Regions from separate parts of the Clostridium sp. TJA020 genome, predicted to be linked through region 3. Evidence: riboswitches for the same ligand, from Rfam matches in the RefSeq annotation. Region 3 holds a riboswitch; each other region holds the start of a gene.
The links. A riboswitch is a leader RNA that binds a small molecule or an ion and turns the genes downstream of it on or off. The one in region 3 is predicted to bind thiamine pyrophosphate.
Positions count from the first base shown of each region.

Region 1: it holds a riboswitch for thiamine pyrophosphate, as region 3 does, so the genes downstream of both, thiT (energy-coupled thiamine transporter ThiT) here and thiW (energy coupling factor transporter S component ThiW) in region 3, are expected to answer to the same signal.
Region 2: it holds a riboswitch for thiamine pyrophosphate, as region 3 does, so the genes downstream of both, thiD (bifunctional hydroxymethylpyrimidine kinase/phosphomethylpyrimidine kinase) here and thiW (energy coupling factor transporter S component ThiW) in region 3, are expected to answer to the same signal.

Region 1 is NZ_JBZEFC010000006.1:88,870-92,155, forward strand. It holds gene AC4FQ1_RS10115 (hypothetical protein) at 60-224, shown strand; tRNA gene AC4FQ1_RS10120 (tRNA-Met) at 295-370, shown strand; gene AC4FQ1_RS10125 (cyclase family protein) at 459-1,091, opposite strand; TPP riboswitch at 1,542-1,648, shown strand; gene thiT (energy-coupled thiamine transporter ThiT) at 1,686-2,387, shown strand; gene glmM (phosphoglucosamine mutase) at 2,440-3,286, opposite strand, start outside.
Region 2 is NZ_JBZEFC010000001.1:44,313-47,598, reverse strand. It holds gene thiM (hydroxyethylthiazole kinase) at 1-136, opposite strand, end outside; gene cytX (putative hydroxymethylpyrimidine transporter CytX) at 115-1,317, opposite strand; gene thiD (bifunctional hydroxymethylpyrimidine kinase/phosphomethylpyrimidine kinase) at 1,310-2,137, opposite strand; TPP riboswitch at 2,245-2,360, opposite strand; gene AC4FQ1_RS00210 (acyl-CoA dehydratase activase) at 2,419-3,177, opposite strand; gene AC4FQ1_RS00205 (double-cubane-cluster-containing anaerobic reductase) at 3,185-3,286, opposite strand, start outside.
Region 3 is NZ_JBZEFC010000004.1:160,872-164,157, forward strand. It holds gene AC4FQ1_RS08685 (response regulator transcription factor) at 1-156, opposite strand, end outside; gene AC4FQ1_RS08690 (hypothetical protein) at 191-700, opposite strand; gene thiW (energy coupling factor transporter S component ThiW) at 838-1,347, opposite strand; TPP riboswitch at 1,416-1,526, opposite strand; gene AC4FQ1_RS08700 (hypothetical protein) at 1,527-2,087, opposite strand; gene sdaAA (L-serine ammonia-lyase, iron-sulfur-dependent, subunit alpha) at 2,170-3,048, opposite strand; gene sdaAB (L-serine ammonia-lyase, iron-sulfur-dependent subunit beta) at 3,048-3,286, opposite strand, start outside.

The DNA.
Region 1 (3,286 bases), on a different contig from region 3:
TAATATTTTCATTTTACTTTTTTCAGTAATGTGATATCTTATTTTTAGGAGATGATATCATGAATAATAAAACTAAAATTTCAAATAATAATTCAAAAACTTTAATTTGTCCTATTTGTGGAGATATTATGAATGAAGACTTATATGCTTATGATAATTCAAAGATAGAAAAGATTAATTTTAAATGCCCTACTTGTGGTCATAAAGAAGTAAAAATTATATAATTTTATAAATTAGTTGACAAAGTGTTTATTTAGGAGTATAGTTAACCTACTGAATGATTTAAATAAATATCGCGGGATGGAGCAGTTGGTAGCTCGTCGGGCTCATAACCCGAAGGTCGTAGGTTCAAGTCCTGCTCCCGCAACCAAAAAAAAAGCTAGTTAGATTTCTAACTAGCTTTTAAGTTTAATTAAAATTTTATTTTTAATTGAAGTCTTCTTTAACTTATATTTTCTTTAATTATTTATTCCATAAACTCTGGAAGGTGCTCCATCTCCAGATTTTATTTTTAATGGTGCTATTATTATCTTAAAATTACCATTTATTTTATCTAATCCACAAAGGTTTTCTATTATAAGCTTATTATTTTTCAAAAGATTTTTATGATTTATTAACTTTTCATCATCTTCACAATCAATAGATATACAGTCCACCCCTATGCCTTTTAATGTTCTTATGTTACTAAGAAATCTTGATGCTTCATAAGATAATCTAGGATAATTTAAAAAATATTTTTTATCATTCCAATATTTTTCATATCCTGTATTTAATATTAAATACTCACACTCTTCTATTTCCTCTTTATACTTTAAAATAAACTTTAAGTCTATTATATTTCTTTCTTTGCAATTTATCATATATGCTCTTCCTATAAAGTCTTCTACATTAAAAGAATCTAAGGATTTCCCATCACTAAATACGTGCCTTGGAAAATCCATATGAGTTCCAGTATGTGATGATAAAGATATTTTTAATACATTGTATCCCTCCTTATCTATTGTACTTAATTCTTTTTTAAAATATCCTTCTTCTTCTGAATAAGAAGTCATATTATCTTCTAAATAATGTGTTAAATCATATATTTTCACTTTAATCACCTTTTCATTTTGATATTTTTATTTAATCTTTATAGATGCTTTAACTATATATTTAAAATAATAATTACTATTTTAAATTACTCTATCTATTATTAACTTAATTCACTCCTTTAATATATTCAGGAAAATTTCTTAACTTAGATACATAACCTATTCTATAAATGATGTTCTTGCTAACTCAACATATAAATAAAAAAATTATATTCGTATTTTAAATTACATTTTCTCCAGTCTATATGATAAAAAGTTTATAGCTATTTGTATTTTAATACGATTATTTTAATACGATTATTTAAATCCAACTATATACTATAATTATTTTTATAAGCTTTAATCACCATTAAATTTTACCACTTATTAACTTATATTTCATTTAATGTTTGAAATTTATTGACATTATAAACCTGTAATATTACAATAAGCTTGTCAATAAAATATTATTTTATGTGCTAGGGGTGCCTTTGTGGCTGAGAAATGCTTATATATTAGCATTAACCCTTTAACCTGATCTGGATAATACCGGCGTAGGAAAGCAAAAGACTCAGTTCTTTTACGTCCTTCTAGCACAAATAGGAGGTTTTTTTTATGGAATTTTTAAATGATTGGGGAGAAAGATTTACAAATCTTTATACAAATATCCCAGAAAAATTTAGGACAATTTTAGAAAGTCCTATGTCTATACTAACTATAATCGCTTGTTTGGTTCTATTCTTTGCTTTATTTAAATTTAGAAAAATTAAATTAAATGCAAGAATAATGACCAATATAGCTATCGCCTTAGCACTTTCTACAATTCTTAATGTTTTTAGACTATATAGATTTCCTCAAGGAGGAAGTATAACTTTAGGCTGTATGGTACCAATACTTATAATAGCATTTGCTTATGGTAAAGAAATAGGTTTTTTAACTGGATTTCTGTACGGAATAATTAATTTATTCACTGATCCATATATAATACATCCAATTCAAATGCTTTTTGATTATCCATTACCATCACTAGCTATGGGACTTGCTGGAATAAATTATTTCAGAAAAAATCATAGATTGCTAGGTGTCTTTGTAGCATTTCTTACAAAATTTTTATGTCACTTTATATCAGGAGTCGTGTTCTTTGGTTCATTTGCACCAGCTGAAATGGGTGCGTTATTATATTCAGCAGTAGTAAATCTTCCTTTAGTTGGAGCTGAAATGATAATATGCATGATTATTTTAAAACTTATTCCAACAAGTAGATTATTAAGAACCTTAAACCCCGAGTTTACTGATAATTCAATAAAAGCTGTATAAAAAAATGAGAAGTTATTTTAAAATAACTTCTCATTTTAACTATAATTAAAATTTATTTACACTTATCTAATATCATATCAGCTAAGTTATGAGCTAGATTATCTATTTCTTCTTGATCTTCACCTTCTAGCATAACTCTAACTAATGGTTCTGTTCCTGAAGGTCTTATTAAAACCCGTCCTCTTCCATCCATTAATTTTTCCATTCTTTCTATTTCAGCTATTATTTCAGCATCCTTTAAGTAAATATCTTTTTTATCATTAGGTACTGTTGCATTTACTAAAACTTGAGGAAGCTCTCTCATAATTGAACATAACTCACTTAAAGTTTTATTGCTTCTCTTTAATATTGATGCAACTTGTAATGCAGTAACTAATCCATCTCCTGTTGTATTACATTCTAAGAATATAATATGACCTGATTGCTCTCCACCAATTACGTATCCCTTATCTAGCATTTCTTCTAATACGTATCTATCTCCAACTTTAGTTTTTACAGTTTTTATTCCTAATTCTTTACAAGCAATATCTAGTCCTAAATTACTCATAACTGTAACTACTAAAGTGTCTTCTTTAAGTCTTCCTATTTCTTTTAAATATTTAGCACATAAAGTTAATATAAAATCTCCATTAACTAAATTTCCCTCTTCATCAACAGCTAAACATCTATCTGCATCTCCATCAAATGCGAATCCAACATCACAACCCTTTTTAACCACATATTCCATAAGTTCTTCTGGATGAGTTGATCCACAATTTTCATTTATATTTGTTCCATCTGGATTATCATTTATAACATAAACTTCTGCTCCTAAATCTCTAAAAGCTTGCACAGCTGCTTTATATGCCGCTCCATTTGCACAATCTAATGCTATTTTTAATCCTGAAAGATTTACTGCT
Region 2 (3,286 bases), on a different contig from region 3:
TAACAGGAGATGCACCTATTGCTAAAGTTACATTTGCACAATCATTTACTGTAACATAATTTGTTATATGATGAACAAGAGGACTACCCTCTCTTAAATTTTTTAATACTCCATTTATTTCTCTAAAATTCTCCATTTAAATACCCTCCCTGAAAATATAATATTTATAAATGCTGTTATAATCATAGCTGGTAAAGTTGATCCAATAATAAAATCTAATTTTATAAATATGTAATAAATAATTATTCCAATTATCCATACAATAATTGATTTAATATTTATAAGAACATTTTTTTCAAGTCTCCTCTTAAGTAAAAAATAATCAGAAATTAAAATTGCAAATAAAGGTGCAAAAACTGAACCTATTGCATACAAGAAACCTTCATAGTTTTCCATTTGAACTAATAGTGCTACTATAGTTCCTATAATAGTCATAATAAGTCCAATTTTTCTTTCATTTAGTTTTGGCATTATATTTAAAAATGATATACCTGCTGAATATATATCTAAAAATGTAGTTGTTACCGTTGATAACACTATAATGCTAAGTGCTATAATTCCTAAATTAGAAACTAGCATTATGTAAGATGGGTCTGAGCTATTTGAAACTATTGAAGCTCCAAGACCTATTATAAACATCCATGAACTGCCTAAAAAATAACCTATAAAACTTCCATATACAGCACTTTTTCCGTTCTTTGCAAATCTTGTATAATCTGCAATAAGAGGAAGCCATGAAAGAGGCATAACTATATTTAATTCCAAAGCTTGTCCTATAGATATTTCACCATCAAAAGTTTTTGAAAATACTGCTCCATCTTTAAATATTATAAAACCAAGCACTAAAGTTAAAATAAATAATAAACTTACAGCTATAACATTTAAATTTTTCATACCATCTCTACCAAACCATATCCATATACCAGTTAAAATAGAAATTAAAATAATACAAATAAATAAATTATCAAATCCCCAAATACTTTTTGTTATTAATTGAACTGATGTAGCAGCGGCTCTTATCATAACGGCTGTCCATCCAATAAGCTGAAGTACATTTAATATAGAAAATAAATAAGTTCCATATTTTCCAAAGGATATTCTTGTTGATGTTATAGCAGGTACACCTTCTTTAAATCCTATAAACCCACCAAGAACTAATATTATAGTTCCAATTAAATGTCCAACAATTATCACTTCTAATCCTTTTGTAAATCCAAGAGGGGCAAGTAAACCTCCTGTTAATATTTCAGCTATTGAAATAGCTGCTCCAAACCATAAAAAAGATAATGTAAAAAATCCAAATTTCTTGTTATTCATTTATTAACCCTGCCTTTTTATATAATTCATAAAAATGATTTGTTGGTCCAACACCATGTCCTATATCTAGGGAATGAATAATAGCTATTGTTATATAATCCTTTGACCTTTTAATAGCTTCTTCAATACTAAAGCCTAAAGCTAAATTTGAGGCTATTGCAGATGATATAGTACAGCCTGTTCCATGAGTGTTTTTTGTATTTATTTTTTCTGCATAAAACTTATATATGTTTTCTCCATCATATAAAATATCAACAGCTTTATCTCCTTCCATATGTCCACCCTTTAAAAATACATTTTTACAACCAAGTTTATAAATTTCTTTAGCAGCAAGCTCCATATCTTCAACTGTTTCTATTTCTACCTTTTCTGAATTTACTTCACTTATTATTTCTAAAGCTTCTGGTACATTTGGAGTAATTACATAAGCTAGAGGAATAAGCTCTTTAATTAATGCACTTTTTGATTCTGGCTTTAATAAAGAATAACCACTCTTTGATATCATTACTGGGTCTAAAACTAAATTTTTAGGTTTATATTTTTTTAATTTCTCACTTATTATGTTAATTGTAGAAATTTTCGATACCATACCAATTTTTACCGCATCAACATTAATATCCTCAAAAATTGCATCGATTTGAGCTCCAATAATTTCTTCATCAATATCTTGTACTTTAAATACTCCCATAGTATTTTGAGCAGTTATAGCAGTTATTACGCTCATTCCATAAACTCCATTTGCACTAAAGGTTTTTAAATCAGCTTGTATTCCTGCTCCTCCACAGCTATCTGATCCTGCAATAGTTAAAACATTTTTCACATTTAACACCTATCCTTCTACTAATTTTATAGAAGATTTTTTAAATATATTTAAAATAAAAAAGGTACAAGCAGAAAACGCTTGTACCTCAATATACAAAAATACTTAAAATATATTCAAACATCTTCCTACGCTGGTATTATCCATCTCAGGTTCATAGGGTCAGAAAATTTTAAGGTTTTCAATCTCAGCTGGCCAAATCCCAGCCCCCCTGTGTCTTAAATTATTTAATTTTTACAGGTTAATTTTAGCACTATATAAAATTTTATTCAACATTTTTATTAGTTTATTTTTTGCCATCCAATTACAGCAGCTCCAATTGCACCTACAAATTGACTTAATTTATGAGTGTATACATTTTTATTTAAGTAACTTTCTATTGTATCTTTAAATATTTTTGAGTTAGCAAGTCCACCGCTAAAAAATATATCACCTTCTAAATTTAATCTATTTGCAAAATTAGCTGTTCTTTTACTAATTGAATGAACAACTCCAAGAGCAATATCTCCTCTATCAACATCATTTGCTAGAAGACTTATTATTTCACTTTCTGCAAATACAGTGCACATACTTGATATATTTACAGGTGTCTTATTCGTTATAAATTCATCAATATTATTAATATCTTCTTCTAGTATTCTCATCATAACATCTATAAATCTTCCTGTTCCAGCTGCACATTTATCATTCATTAAAAAATCTACAACATTTAATGATTTATCAAGTAAAATAGCCTTTGAATCTTGTCCACCAATATCTATTACAGCTCTTATGTTAGGATTTAAAAAAGCAGCTCCCCTTGCATGACAAGTTATTTCAGTAACTTGTTTATTTGCTTCTTTTAAAAGCTTTCTTCCATATCCAGTTGTAACTACATATTTAACTTTGTCACTATAAAGCTTATTAAATACTTTATAAATACTTTCTTTTGGCTTAGCTGCAGTTTTTATTATTAAAGTTTCAACTATTTCATTTCCATCAAATAAAACTCCCTTTGTTGTTGTGGAGCCTGAATCTATTCCTAAAGTATATCTTTCCATAAAACTCCTAAAGCATTTCAATAAATGCAGCCATTCTAGTATTTAATTGTCCAATATCTGATGATGAGAAATCAGTTTCCACACTCATATAAGGCTTTTTCTTTTCATC
Region 3 (3,286 bases):
ATCATAATCATAAAGTTCTATGCATAATCTTCCTTCACTGCCTGAAAAAGCTTGAGTAACATTATATCCTTCTTTAGTTAAAATTCTATATATTAATCCATTTATATCTTGATCATCTTCAATTATTAAAATTCTTTCTTCCCCTATGTTTTTCATCTTATCCCTCTTCTTTCAACCTTTTTATAAATAATTATAAACTTTTAAAAAAGACCTTTCTTATATTATAAATTATAACAATTATAATTATAACTACCAAATAATTAAATATTAAACTTAAGTTATACCTGTGCCACAATACTGTGTCCATAATTCTTATATGTTTTCCAATTGGATACCAATCATACACATTTAATGTTAAAGTATCAATATTATTTATATCATCAACAAAACTGCCCTTAACTAAAAAATCTACATACTTAGGTTTACCTAAATTAAATGTAGATAATTCTTTATATGGAGTATTTCCAATGGCATTAACTTCTGAATAATTTATATCATTTAAATTATTTACACTTGCATATGCTTTTATATAAGAAGAACCTTTTATAACTAATGGTTCCTCTTTATTTATATTGTATTGAACTATTAAATTAACTCCATTTCCATCAAAACATGTATAATCTGCTGCTTTCTTGTATGGTAAATATGGTATGCCAAATAAAATTATTAATAAAACTATATTTATTATAATTTTTTTCACTGTAACACTCCTTTGTTTAGTAGTCATTTGTATAATTATATAAAGTAGCATTAAAATTTATTAATCTTTATAAATTCTATTTACATCTATATCTTATTTAATATTAATCAAAACATTTAAAAACTAATATTAATAATTTAAATATTATCTTTTTTCATAACTAATATTTTATTTATTAATGATATTTTCAAGAAGGCATATGCAAAAATTGCTCCAACTATACAGCTTAATGAAAATGGTATTACATATAAAAATAATGATGCTTCTTTTCCAAGCAATAAAGATGCTATTGGATATGCAAGCATAGCACCTATGATTCCTGTCCCTATAAATTCTCCTATAACTGCAGAAAACATATTTTTAAACCATTTATAAAATAAACCTGCAAATAATGCACCAATCATACTTCCTGGAAAAGCTAACAAACTTCCAGTTCCTAATATATTCCTAATAAATGATGAAGAAAATGCATTTAAAATTGCAAACCAAGGACCTAAAGTTATTCCTGAAATAACATTTACAAAATGTTGAATTGGAGATATTTTTGCTCCAAACATAGGTATTGAAAATGTTCCAAAAAGTACAGATATTCCAATAAGCAATCCACTTAATAATAATTTGTAAGTTAAGTTTTTTTCTTTATTCATTATAAAATCCCTCCAAAATAAAAATTGAGTATAACCTTAAGGTTATACTCAATTTATTAAATATATTTATATTCATAAATAAGCACTCCCTACGTTGGTACTAACCATATCAGGTAATAAGGGTTTAGAAATTTTTAATTTCAATCTCAGCAAAACTTATGGCTCCCCTAGCTTTAAATTTATCTTTTTCTTACATCTTGTAATTCTCTTTTTAATAATTCTACTTCACAAACAAGATTATTTATATCAGACTTTAGTTTTTTTATTTCTTCTTCATATTTTATATTCTTATTAGTTGTAGTAGATTCTGTTGTGTTTATTGAACTTGTAGTTCCATCATTTGCATTATCTGGAGTTGGGTTTTGTTCACAAAAAGGATTTCCTACATTTTTATATTTTCTATTATAATATCTTCCTGGTCCATTTTGAAAATATTGTTGTTGTGCACTATATGTTAAAATAACTTGTCCTATTAACTCAAACCAGTTTCCTATAGAGTTTTGAATATTAAATGGCATATTTCCTGACATTACTTGACCAATTATATCTCCAATAAGCACAAACATTTGTGGATGTAAATCTTGAAATCCTCCTGGAACATCACTACACTGTTCATTTGGATCTGAACTTGCACTATTGTTAGAAGTTCCACTATTATTACAGTTTGAATTATTTTTATTATTAAAATTATTTTCAAATAATGATGAAAATTCATTTATAAATTCATTAAAATCATTCATTTCGTATAATCCAATTTAAATCCCTTAAATAGTACTTTCAGTTATTATAGTATTCTAAATAACCATTCTTATTACTATATATTTATTCTTCTCCAAAAACTTTTTTTCTAAGTTCAATTCCTGTCTTTGTTATTGCAACTCCCCCCATTGCAGTTTCTCTTAATGATGGTGGTAATTGTCTTCCTACTTTATACATAGCTGAAACTGTATCATCAAATGGAATTTTTGATTCTACTCCAGCCATAACTAAATCTGCTGTACAAAGTGCACTAACAGCTCCTGCTGCATTTCTTTTAGCGCAAGGAATTTCAACAAGACCTGCAACTGGGTCACACACAAGTCCTAATATATTTTTAAGAACTATTGCAGCAGCATCTAAACTTTGCTTTGTGCTTCCTCCCATCATATATACAGTAGCTGCTGATGCCATTGCAGCTGCTGAACCACATTCTGCTTGACAACCTCCTTCTGCTCCTGATACTGTTGCATTCATTGCTATAATAGTTCCTATAGCTGCTGATGCAAAAAGCCCCATAATAAGTTCATCTTCTGTTTTATTTAACTTACCACCAGCTGCCAATATAACTGCTGGAAGTATTCCACATGAACCAGCTGTAGGACAAGCAACTATTCTTCCCATTGATGCATTAACCTCTGATGATGATAATGCCATTGCCATTGCAAGTACTGTTGTTGTACCAGTTAATGTTTTATTTGATTTTAAATATTCATGTATTTTATATCCATCTCCTCCAATAAGTCCACTTACTGAATAAACTTCCTTTTCCATTCCTTCTGTAGCAGAATCAATCATAACTTTTATAGTTTTTCTCATTCTTTCTATAACAGTTTCTCTTGAATCGCCTGACTTTTCCATCTCCATCTCAATAGCATATTCTGCTAAAGAAATATTTCGTTCCTCACATATTTGTAAAAGTTCTTCTCCACTTCTTGCTTGCATTATTCTTCACCTTCCTTAACAGGATTTATCATTATTACTCTGCTTATATGTTCTATATTCTTTATTTTATTTATTGTTTCATCATCAATTCCATGATCTAATTCAAAAACCATATTTGCTCCTTGTCCCTTTTGCTTTCTAAACACACTCATAAATGCAATATTTATTCCTTTATCATAAAGAAGTGTAGTTACTTTAGATACAACTCCTGGGACATCTTTTTGAGCTATTATAAGTG